2 regions of the Pseudoalteromonas sp. AOP7-A1-14 genome follow, and region 2 is predicted to be linked to the other one. Evidence: predicted binding sites of a transcription regulator. Region 2 holds the regulator's gene; the other holds the start of a gene.
What was found. Region 2 encodes sigma-54, which starts transcription at its own class of promoters, with help from an activator protein. Its sites were predicted from a motif close to GTTGGCACGNNNNTNGNNT; they were not measured.

Region 1 (6,278 bases), on a different contig from region 2:
AATAAATGATGATTATATTCATCATAAATGTAAATTAAATGATATGAAATAACCACTAAAAACAAGGTATTAACATTTATACCCCTATTGGCATAGTTAGTGCTATCTATCTTGTCTCTGATAGAGATATGTCACTAAAATAAAACTAATAAGGGCAAGTTCATGCGATTAATTAAAACAACAGGTTATTTAACTTTGCTAGCCTCAGCGCTAGTTAGCGCACAAAGTCATGCAGAAACTGAGCAAGCTTGGGATTTTAACTTTCACGGAACAATAAATACTCACGCGGTATATGTAAGTTGCGATGATTCAGGGGGGAGCGTTGCAGGAAATGCCTTGTTATGCTCTGGTGATGATGCAACCTCGGTTTCTAATGGATATAGCCCTGCAAGCTTTCAGTTTTCAGCGGCCACTCAACGTAATGGCTTCGATATCAATGTCGTTCTTGCTATTGAACCTGGCACTACTGATAACAGCGCATTTAATGGTAATGGCGACAACAAAGCGTATCGAGCATTCTTCACCGTAGGTAATAGTGAATTTGGCATTTTGAAAGCAGGCCGTGACTATGGAATATTTGGTCTAGATGTCGTTCTCGAGGATATGGCTCTTGGAGGGGTTGGGGCAACAGCTTCAATTAGAAGTCCACTAAATACCAGTCTAGGTGCTGCTGGGTATGGCTATATATTTAGTGATCGCTTGTCACAAATTACCTACAGCAAGTCATTTGATAATGGACTTCTTGCAGATATAGGTATATTTCAAGCACTTGATTCAGTCAGTTTTGGCGGCAATGGCTATGTAGGGGATTCTGGTTCCGAGAGGCCTGGTGTACATGGTCGATTAAAATACACCTTCTCCAATGGCTATATTTCTAGCTCTTTTTATAATCAATCTGTGGATACAGTCGATGATGATTACTCTGCTAGCGGAATCGACCTTACTGCTGCACTGCAATTTGACAACACGCGTTTAGCAATCTCAGCGTTTGATGCTTCTGGACTCGGTTACTATGGTTTACTAATAGACTCGGCTGATGTTACTGGCACTCCAAGAGATAGCTCAGGTTGGTTTACGCAAATAACTCATAAGCTTGGTGCGACGAAGTTAGGCTTCAATTACGGTGTTTCAAAGGTAGATCTTGCTGGTGTAGACACGTTAGCACAGGTCAAGAAACAGACAAAAGCTAGTCTCGGTGTTTACCATACGTTATGGGATATATATACAGTCTCTGGTGAGTTGTCTTCAATGGAAGCCGAGAGTCATCAAGGTGTCACAATAAAGAATGAAGCTATTAGTGTTGGCATGGCTATTTCTTTTTAGGTTTTCCTTAATCAACCTGAATCACATTTAATAAATTGAACTAAATGCCTGTTCCGAGATCCGTCCTTTGGACCAAGAACGATTGGATAATCAAGGAACCGGCATGATTAAATTAGTTGATTTTTTTTGCGATATCGTTGGTATATGATGTATAAAATACGCATTAACTCCAGTCTCCCCCAAAAAAGAGTAGAAAACAAATTACTCGTCACTGCGGCTTTCAGGCTCTGCTTGCTCTAACCAACGATATAAGGTGCGCCGAGTGATCCCGAGTAACTGAGAGGCTTGCTGCTTGTTACCTTGGGTATGCTGCAACACTTGCTGTACATAACTTTGCTGTAACTGTTGTAAGGTTGGCCAGCGAGTGGTTACCTGCTGATCACTTACACTTATCTCAGGTTGATAACTATGGATTCGTGCAGGCAAGTCTACAGGTTCAATATTTCGACCAGTGGCAAAGGTGTAAGCTCGCTCTAGCGCATTTTGCAACTCTCGAACATTACCTGGGAACGGGTAACGATATAAACAATCCAGACCATCTTGACTTAACCCCTGTACATCACGTGGCTGCTTTTGCTGTAATTGCTGTAAATAAAACATCGCTAGTGATTCTAAATCATCACCTCTATCACGTAGTGGCGGCACTGATAAATTGAAGGTTTCTAGGCGGTAAAATAAATCTTCACGAAAAGTGCCTGCAACAACACCCATCTCTAAATTTTGATGTGTCGAAGCAAGAATGCGCACATCTATACGCAACTCCTGATCGCTCCCCACAGGGCGAATAGTGCCCTCTTGCAGTACACGTAATAATTTAGCCTGTAATAGTAATGGCATTTCTGCAATTTCATCAAGTAATAATGTTCCACCATCGGCTTCTTTAAATAACCCAGAACGTTGCTGACGTGCACCGGTAAAGGCACCTGCTGCGTGACCAAAAAACTCACTTTCCATTAGTTCGGCAGGGATCCCTGCACAGTTAACAGCAATGAAAGGTTGCTCGCTGCGTGGACTTTGCTGATGTATTGCCCGTGCAACTAGCTCTTTCCCTGTACCACTTTCTCCTAAAATAAGTACCGCCCCCTGCGCAGTCGAAACTTGTGTTATTTGTTGATATAAGCGGCGCATAGCGCGACTTTTACCAACCAAACCAGCTGGACCATCTTCTTGACGCTGCCTAAGTTGTTGTACTTCTGTACGCAACGCTTTATGCGCTAATAAGCGCTGCACCGATAAAGCCAAATGTTCTAGATCAAGCGGTTTTGTCAAAAAGTCATCAGCCCCCAGTTTTAAGGCGTTAACCGCTTGGCGTACAGTACCAAAAGCAGTAATGAGTAGTAATGCGGGTGGCTCTGCTTGCTGCTTTAAACGCTGCAACAACTGCATACCATCAATACCTGGAAGTCGTATATCGCTAATAACTAGATCAAACATCAGCTCTTCAAGACTACCAAGGAAATCTTCGGCACAACCATATGCTGTCACTTTATAACCTTGGCTGACTAGTTCTTCTTGTAATAATTCGAGTAAATCGGGATCATCTTCCACTATAGCTACTCGGTAAGGTGAAAAGCTGCTCATTGATGAATATCCTGCTCAGTAAGAGGTAAAGTTAAGGTTACTTCGCAGCCACCAGCGGGGTTATTTTTTAAGTTAACCGTCCCATGATGCTCCTGCATTATTTGCTGGACAATAGCCAGCCCCAGGCCCGTGCCTTTACCCTGTGGTTTAGTTGATACGAAAGGATTCATCATTTGCTCACTAGTAAGGCCTTTTGTTAAACCTGTGCCATCATCTTGAATACGAATATAGAGTTCATTTTGTTGTTTTTCCGATATAATCACAACTTGGCTTGTGGCGGCTTGACTCGCATTTCTTAACACGTTAACAATCGCTAGTTCCAGTCTAGGTATATCTACATGGAGAATAATTTCAGGGCAAGGAAGTTGTATTTCGGGTAGTTTTTCTTCATCTTGTAACTCATAACTAATACTTTGAACAGCTTGCTGCAGCAGTGATAATAAAGCAATACGCTGCCAATTTGCTATGGGCGTATGTGCAAATGCTTGTAGTTGCTTTACCATGTGGTTAAGGCGTAAAACTTGCCCTCGAATAGCCTTTAATTGCCGTTGGCTATCGGCATCTGGATGCTGGCGCAATAACCGTTGTGCACGACCATCAATGACACTCAATGGGGCACCTAATTCATGGGCCACACCACTGACCACCTGGCCAATTGCAGCCATAGTTTCTTGCTCTTTAAGTTGCCGTTCTGTGGTATTGATTTCATCAAGCATATGATTCAACCCTTTAGTTACCTCTTGTAGCTCAATAGGTCCCTGTGGTGGCGCCCGGTAACGTCTATCGCCGCTGGCAACACGGCGCATACTAGTGACTAGTTCATTAATTGGATGGCCAATCACTCGTTTATGGCCACGCCACATTATTAATAAACTGAGTAACGCCAAAGCCAGCCAACTTAACCAAGCTAAAGTAGACAATTTTGCCAGTGATTTTTCAAAGTCACTAGCCTTACGGCTAATTTGTAATAAGCCGTGAATTTGACCACTTCGATTAATAATTGGTAAAAAATGAGAAAATAAGGATTGCCCTGATACTGAGCGATAACCATCCTGCTGCTGGCCGGTACTCACGACTTCTGAGGCGAGTTGACTATCGGTTAAATCACGCTCAATCACTCCAGTGGCAGCCACTAATCGACCATCAACGTCGTAAATCGAAGCACCATATACTCGACCAATAGTAAATACCGACTCCAAATGCGCATTGATAGCATCTGTATCTTGATTTAATAACGCGTCGCTAATAGGTATACGTATGGCACGCCCTATTAGCTCTAAATCTGTACGCATACTCGTTGTGACTAACTCATTGGTGAACGTCAAGCCAAAACGAATGGCTAACCCGGCTAGTAATAACATAGGTAATACAACAAAAAACAATAAGCTACGTTGCAAGCTACCACGATGCAAATGGCGAAAACTGGTTAAATTTGTCACAACCCCTCCTAATGTGTGTCAATAGTATACACAACAACCTTACTGCAATAAAGTTACACTATATAAAGCAAACAACAAAAACATTAAAATCAACAGCTTAACTAAAACATACAAGTTGGCACACTCTTCGCACCCTATTAATGAACTCAACTAAAAGGAGTAACATCTATGAAAAAGAACACTATTGCACTATGTATCGCCGCATTATCTTTATCTACTGCTGCAGGTATGGCCAATGCCAACTCAGGTGCGCCACAACAAATGCAACAGCAATCGGTTGAGATGAGTGACGCTAAATTATTAAAATTCAGTATGGCTATGGACTCAATCAGTCAAATAAATAGCAAGTACGAAGCTAAATTTCAGGGCGTTGAAGATACCGAGAAAGCGCAGGAAATTCAGCAACAAGCACAAAGTGAAATGCTTGAAGCGGTAAAAAAATCCGGTTTAAGTGTTGAAGAATACAGCGTTATTGCACAACAAGCGCAACAAGATGAGCAATTACGTGACCGCATACTAAGTATGTCACGTGATAGCGAATAATTAACGTTAAAAGTGCAGCGTGTGTTGATGCAGATTATATGCATTAACACGCGCCTATTTGTATAAAAGCTTAATATGCTCAGTCACGAGCTATAAATACGATTAAGCTTTCTTTATTTCATCCCTTTTCCTTCTTACTATAGTTATCTATTTAAAAGCATAATCTGCAAAGAAAATTGCGCTATACTGACGCAAATTTTTTTCAAGTAGGTCGCTATGGCTCTTAAATCTACTATCATCAAAGCGCAATTATCGCTAAGCGATATGGACCGCCACCTTTACCAAGACTTTAATTTAACGTTGGCGCAGCATTCATCTGAAAACGCACAACGCTTAATGGTACGTTTACTTGCTTATGCACTAAATGCGTGTGAAGGGCTTGAGTTTACTAAAGGCTTATCTGCTGACGATGAGCCTGAAATTTGGCATAAAAATTATAGCAATGAAATAGAACTATGGGTTGAGCTAGGTTTACCTGATGAAAAACGCGTTAAAAAAGCCTGTAATAAATCTAAAAATGTAGTGCTGTATACTTATGGTGAAAATAACCAGGCAGTTTGGTGGAAAAAATATCAACCAAAACTGCACGACTTTAAAAATTTGAGCATTTTTAGTTTAGACTTTGCTGCAACACAATCACTAGCAGAGTTAGTTGACCGTAATATATCACTAACTATTACTATCCAGGATGGTGATGTATGGGTAAGCTCTGATTCAGCTAATATTGAAATAAAACCTGTACAATTAATGTAATGCTAGATTCACTAAATTAAGAGGGTATATGACTGTTAAACAAGTTGTGGTATTACATGGTTTGTATATGTCGGGCTTTGTAATGCGCCCTTTATGTTCACAACTCGAAAAGTCTGGGGTGAATATCCTCAATCTTACTTATAGTACACTGTATCCTGATCGCGCAGCTATTTTTGAACAGCTTGATACTTTTATAGATAATAAAAGCACTGCCCTTGTGTGCCATTCAATGGGAGGGCTTGTGGCGCGAGCATACCTTGCTGAAGGCTCACTCCAAAGCCAAAATGTTGAAAAAGTAATTACTTTAGGTACACCACATAAAGGCAGCCATATTGCGCAAAAAATGCAGCAAAAAGGCTTTGATGTATTTTTAAAAAATAGTGTCGATTTTTTACTTTCCGAAAATGGTGACTGGCCTTTTAACGCTAAGTTATACAGTATTGCGGGCGACTTACCTATTGGCCTTATGCCTTTAATCGCCAAAGGCAGTCAATCAGATGGTACGGTACTCCTTAACGAAACAAAAATTAATGGTATGGCTGAACACAAGGTATTTCACTTAAGCCACACCAGTATGATTTATTCACGACAAGTAATGAATTACATCACTGAATTACTACTTAAAAAGTAGTCACCGCC
Region 2 (6,278 bases):
AGACGTGCCTAATAATGTACCAACTAAGTCAGCCGTATTTTGGTTAGCAGTGGGTATAATATTACTCCCTATTAGCTCGCACTTTTTAGTCGGCTCTGCGGTCGATATTGCAAAATATTTTGGCTTAAGCGATTTAGTTATTGGTTTAACCATCATTGCCATTGGCACCAGCTTACCCGAACTTGCTGCTAGCGTTGCTGGGGTATTAAAAAAAGAGGACGATTTAGCTCTAGGTAATATTGTCGGCTCTAATATTTTTAATATTCTAGCTGTTTTACCATTGGCAGGTATTATTAATCCGTCAATTATCGACCCATCAGCAGCCAACCGAGATGTACTGATAATGATAGGCGCAACAATTGCACTTATCGTCATGTCCTTGAGTTTTAGAGGCACACACCGCATTAATAGAGTAGAAGGCGGTTTATTACTAGTCGCATTTATTGCCTATCAAGGCTATATTTTCAGCCAAGTTGGCTAACAGCCATTCATCATACGAGTAGCACAATGACGCAGCTAAATTTTATAGAGCAAGGTAAGCGAGTACTTGAAATAGAACGCCAAGCGCTTGTAGATATAAGCCAATATTTGAATGATAACTTCAATCAGGCTTGCCAGTTAATGTATCAATGTGATGGCCGCGTTATTGTAATTGGCATGGGTAAATCTGGTCATATTGGCAATAAAATTGCTGCAACACTCGCCAGTACCGGGACCCCAGCTTTTTTTGTTCATCCTGGTGAAGCCAGTCATGGCGATTTAGGCATGATCACCCCAAATGATGTTGTTATGCTCATTTCAAATTCAGGTGAAACCAGCGAAGTACTTAATATTATACCGGTACTAAAACGTATTGGCGCAAAAGTAATAAGCATGACAGGAAACCCGCAGTCAACTATGGCTACCCTCGCTAATGCACATGTGTGCATTAAAGTCACTGAGGAAGCCTGTCCACTGGGGTTAGCCCCAACTGCCAGCACCACCGCCACACTTGCCATGGGCGATGCCATGGCAGTTGCACTGCTTGAAGCTCGTGGTTTTACCGCTGATGATTTTGCACTTTCACACCCTGGCGGAAGCCTAGGTAAGCGCTTACTACTGTGCTTAAACGATGTGATGCATGCCAATGAGCTAGTGCCTATTATCACTGATAAGCAAACCATTAAAGACGCATTAATTGAAATGTCGGCAAAAGGCCTTGGCATGACAGCCATTGTCGATAACCAAGGCTTATTAGCAGGGTTATTTACTGATGGTGATTTACGCCGTATTTTAGAGCAACGTATTGATATTCATGGCACCCCAATCATTGAAGTAATGACCCGTTCGTGTACAACCGCCAAAGCACAATTGCTAGCTGCTGAAGCACTAAATATAATGGAACGTCAACGCATCAACGGTTTAATTGTGGTTGATGATAACAACCGCCCTATTGGCGCGTTAAACATGCAAGATTTACTTAAAGCTGGAGTTTTATAATGCAATTTTCTGATTTATACCAGCCTCTAAGCCACGACGTAGAGCAACGCGCAAAAAAAATCAAAATGCTGATTTGTGATATTGATGGCGTATTTTCAGATGGTCGCATCTATTTAGGTAACCAAGGCGAAGAGTTAAAAGCATTTAACACCAAAGATGGTTTTGGCATTAAAGCGCTTATTAATAGTGGCTTTGAAGTTGCGGTGATCACCGGGCGTCATTCACAGATAGTTCAGCAGCGCATGACTAGCCTAACCGTACAACATATTTACCAAGGCCAAGAGGATAAGTTACTAAGCTATCAAGAGCTTAAAAATAAATTAAAGCTCAACGATGACCAAATCGCTTATATCGGCGACGATGGCCCTGACTTGCCTGTAATGGAACAAGTTGGCTTTGCGGTAGCGGTAAATGATGCGCACCCACTTATAAAGCGCCTTGCTCATTATACAACTATGCTACCGGGTGGGTTTGGTGCAGTGCGTGAATTAACCGACTTACTGATGTTAGTTAATAATAAACAGTTAACAAACACAGGCACAAGCTCATGAATAGCGCGCGTATAATTCTATCTATTTTATTTGTAGCGACTATGGTTTGGTTATGGTATCCGTACTTTAATCAACCTCTAGACAATCAAAATAAACAAGAAAAAATCATCGCTAAGCCTGATTATGTAGCAGTTGCCCTTAAGCAAACAGCTTATGATGAACAAGGCAAAATAAGCCATAAAGTCACAGCGACAAAAATGGAGCTTTACCGAAAGCTTGGCTTTACTTACTTTGAACAGCCTATATTTACAATATATAACGAACAACAGACTTGGCGAATAAACGCTAAAGAAGCCACGTTATACGAAAACAACACCCTTATTTTAGACGGTGATGTTGTGGCTAAAAATTTAACTAGTAATGCTATGATTGAAAATATTAACGCCGACAACATTGAAGTAAATATCGAAGCACAAACCATGCGTTCAGCGCAGCCGGTAGAATTAATCGGTCCGAATTTAAAGATCACTGGCCGCGGCCTCGAAGCCGATTTAAAAGCCGAAGTGATAGAACTTATCAACCATACGCGAACCATATATTATGACCAATAAACTAACTAAAATACTATTACCAAGCCTATTCATCGCTTTTTCAACAATCGCAGCCACGCCGCCTGCAGATCAAGTATCAATTAGTGCCGATAAGCAGCAAGCACAACTTAAAGAAAATGTGGGGATTTTTGAAAAAAATGTCGAAGTAATTCATGGTAATCGTCATATTACAGCCGATCGCCTTGAGGTTCATAAACGCGGCGATTTAGGCGAAAATAAACAATTGTTAATCGCAACAGGCAAGCCTGCCTACTTTGAAGAAAAGCAAACCGATGGCACTGTAATGAGCGCCAGCGCCAATGAAGTACGTTACGACGTAGCAAAACGCTTTTTGACCCTAGTTGGTGATGCTAAAGTGACTCAGGCAGGACAAGAAATTAATGCTAAAAGCATCACCTACGATATGCAGCAACAGCTTATTAGCGCCGAAAAAGATGAAAACTCTGACGACCGAGTACACACCATTTTAGTGCCTATAAACAGCAAAAAAGATAACGAAAAAGGCCAACCATGAGCACTTTAAAAGCAGAATTTTTAGCAAAAAGCTATAAAGGCCGCGAAGTCGTAAAAAATGTCGGTCTTGAAGTCAGTGCAGGTAGTATTGTTGGCTTACTTGGCCCAAATGGTGCGGGTAAAACCACCACTTTTTATATGATTGTTGGTTTAGTTCCAAGTGATAAAGGGCGTATTACTATTGATGAGCAAGACATAACGCTACTACCAATGCACAGCCGCGCACGCTTAGGAATTGGCTATTTACCACAAGAATCATCAATTTTTCGTAAACTCACCGTTTACCAAAATTTAATGGCAATTTTAGAAACTCGTAAAGAACTAAAAAAGACTGAACGCGAAGAGGTACTAAATGAATTACTTGACGAACTAAGTATTCAACACATTCGTGATAGCCAAGGCATGGCATTGTCTGGTGGTGAACGCCGCCGGGTAGAAATAGCTCGCGCATTAGCAGCCAATCCTAAATTTATTCTTTTAGATGAGCCTTTTGCTGGTGTTGACCCTATTTCAGTGTTAGATATAAAGAAGATTATTGAACACCTTAAAAACCGAGGTATAGGCGTACTTATTACTGATCACAATGTACGAGAAACCCTTGATGTTTGTGAAAAAGCCTACATTGTTTCTCATGGGGAGCTAATTGCATCTGGCACTCCTGAAAACGTATTAAATAATAAAACAGTGCGCGATGTTTACCTAGGTGAACAGTTTAGACTCTAAATCGACTAGCATCTGCTAGTATTAATTATGACAACATTTTAAAAAGGATTGTTAGAGATACATGAGGCAATCATTACAGCTGCGCATGGGCCAGCAACTTACAATGACACCACAGCTGCAACAAGCGATACGCCTGCTGCAACTTAGTACATTGGATCTCCAGCAAGAAATACAAGAAGCGTTAGATAGCAACCCATTACTTGAGGTTGAAGAACAAAATTTTAGTGACGAAGATGCTGGTAAAAATGAACAAAAGCAAGATACAGATGATGTCACGGTTAGCGCTTCGCCAGACGAAACCTCAAGCGAATACGAACAAGAAAGCTCAGAAGCATTAACTAAAGAAACCGTGAGTGACGAAATGGCAATGGACGTTACGTGGGATGAGTACATGAGTGCAGCCCCTAATACGTCATCAGGGCCAATGCCTGAAGATGAATCTATTTATCAAGGTGCATCAACAGAAACACTGCACGAATATTTAATGTGGCAACTACAGTTAACGCCATTTAGTCCCACTGATGAGGCGATCGCTTTAGCTATTGTTGAAGGCATCGATGAATCAGGTATTTTAACCGTTAGTTGTGAAGACTTATTAGAAAGCTTGAATCAAGGCGGCGAAGAAGAAATAGAACTTGATGAAATACAAGCTGTGTTAAAGAGAATTCAACTTTTTGACCCAATCGGCATCGGCGCACGCAGCTTACCTGAATGCCTATGTATTCAACTAAATCAATTTGATCCCGCAACCCCTTGGATTAGCGAGACAAAAAAGGTTCTAACTGATCATATCGATTTATTAGCCAGTCGTGATTACCGTACTTTAATGAAAAAGACTAAGCTTAAAGAAGACGAGCTTAAAGAGGTTATGACGCTCATTCACAGTCTCAATCCCAAGCCGGCTGATACCATTGTGCGTGAAGAATCTGAGTACGTTATTCCTGATGTGTCAGTGAAGAAAATAAAAGGCCGCTGGATAGTTGAGCTTAACCCCGACAGCATGCCAAAAATTCGTGTAAACAGCCAGTATGCGGCAATGTCTCGCTCTGTTAAATCAAGCAGTGACAGCCAGTTCATTCGCTCTCATCTGCAAGAAGCCAAATGGTTTATTAAAAGCTTAGAAAGCCGTAACGATACTTTATTAAAAGTAACTAACTGCATTGTGCAGCAACAACAAGGTTTTTTTGAACATGGACCCGAAGCTATGCGCCCAATGGTTTTAAATGATGTAGCTGAAATGGTGGAAATGCATGAGTCAACAATTTCGCGAGTAACTACGCAAAAATATATGCATACTCCACGCGGTATTTTTGAGTTGAAATACTTTTTTTCAAGTCATGTAAGCACCGAAAATGGGGGGGAATGCTCATCAACAGCTATTCGTGCTCTGATCAAAAAGCTAGTCAGCGCAGAAAACTCAGCGAAACCGTTGAGTGATAGCAAAATAGCAGATATATTGGCAGAGCAAGGAATAAAAGTGGCTAGACGCACCATTGCAAAATACCGCGAGTCGCTTGCTATTCCACCATCGAACCAAAGAAAAAGTTTGATTTAAGGCGTTAACACACAGAAGGAAAATGCTTATGCAATTAAATTTAACGGGTCGCCATGTAGATATTACTGATTCATTAAGAGACTATGTAAATAGTAAATTTGCGAAGCTAGAAAGGCACTTTGATCATATAAACAATGTGCATGTCATTCTTGATGTAGTAAAACTAAAGCAAAAAGCAGAAGCCACTTTACATGTCAGTGGCGCGGAGTTGTTCGCTTCGACACAGCACCAAGACATGTACGCCGCGATTGACGGACTTATAAATAAACTAGACCGCCAAGTAATCAAACACAAAGAGAAGATTGCTCGACATTAATCCTATGAAATTAAGCTCACTTACTTGTCAGGACTGCAGTAAAGCTGCGGTCCTTTTTAATAGCAAAAAACGCATTATTGAATTCATAAGCCAGCTAGCCCACGAGCAGTTACCGCATTTAGTCCAGCAAGATATACTTAATGCGCTGTTGACTCGCGAAAAGTTGGGGAGTACAGGTATAGGTAAAGGTATTGCTATTCCTCATGGCCGAATGAATGGTATTGATAGTCCTTTAGCGCTTGTGCTAGTGAGTAAATCACCCATTAATTTTGATGCTATCGATAATCGCCCTGTTGATATATTTGTCGCACTCATCGTCCCTGACGGTGATAGTGAGCTGCACTTAAAGACGCTAGCCGCCATTGCTGATAAACTAAACAATAAAGAGTTTTGCAAACAATTACGTAGCGCAAAAACGGACCAAGATTTATTTAATGTAATTGATGCACAATAAAGGAGACTAGTAATGGAGTTAATTATCGTCAGCGGCCGCTCAGGCTCAGGGAAGTCCGTTGCGCTACGAGTATTAGAAGACTTAGGCTATTACTGCGTAGATAATATTCCAGTTAACCTATTACCGTCTCTAGTAC

Region 1: the regulator sigma-54 is predicted to act here: its motif matches at 4,458-4,476, upstream of ACT3RM_RS08360 (DUF4168 domain-containing protein).

Annotation. Positions count from the first base shown of each region.
Region 1 covers NZ_JBQSVO010000041.1:17,091-23,368, reverse strand. The annotation lists gene ACT3RM_RS08375 (porin) at 163-1,323, shown strand; gene ACT3RM_RS08370 (sigma-54-dependent transcriptional regulator) at 1,525-2,904, opposite strand; gene ACT3RM_RS08365 (sensor histidine kinase) at 2,901-4,343, opposite strand; gene ACT3RM_RS08360 (DUF4168 domain-containing protein) at 4,512-4,886, shown strand; gene ACT3RM_RS08355 (YaeQ family protein) at 5,103-5,639, shown strand; gene ACT3RM_RS08350 (lipase family alpha/beta hydrolase) at 5,668-6,270, shown strand.
Region 2 covers NZ_JBQSVO010000011.1:20,426-26,703, forward strand. The annotation lists gene ACT3RM_RS03535 (calcium/sodium antiporter) at 1-481, shown strand, start outside; gene ACT3RM_RS03540 (KpsF/GutQ family sugar-phosphate isomerase) at 508-1,479, shown strand; gene kdsC (3-deoxy-manno-octulosonate-8-phosphatase KdsC) at 1,479-2,030, shown strand; gene lptC (LPS export ABC transporter periplasmic protein LptC) at 2,027-2,581, shown strand; gene lptA (lipopolysaccharide transport periplasmic protein LptA) at 2,571-3,095, shown strand; gene lptB (LPS export ABC transporter ATP-binding protein) at 3,092-3,817, shown strand; gene ACT3RM_RS03565 (RNA polymerase factor sigma-54) at 3,879-5,372, shown strand; gene hpf (ribosome hibernation promoting factor) at 5,401-5,688, shown strand; gene ACT3RM_RS03575 (PTS sugar transporter subunit IIA) at 5,693-6,142, shown strand; gene rapZ (RNase adapter RapZ) at 6,155-6,278, shown strand, end outside.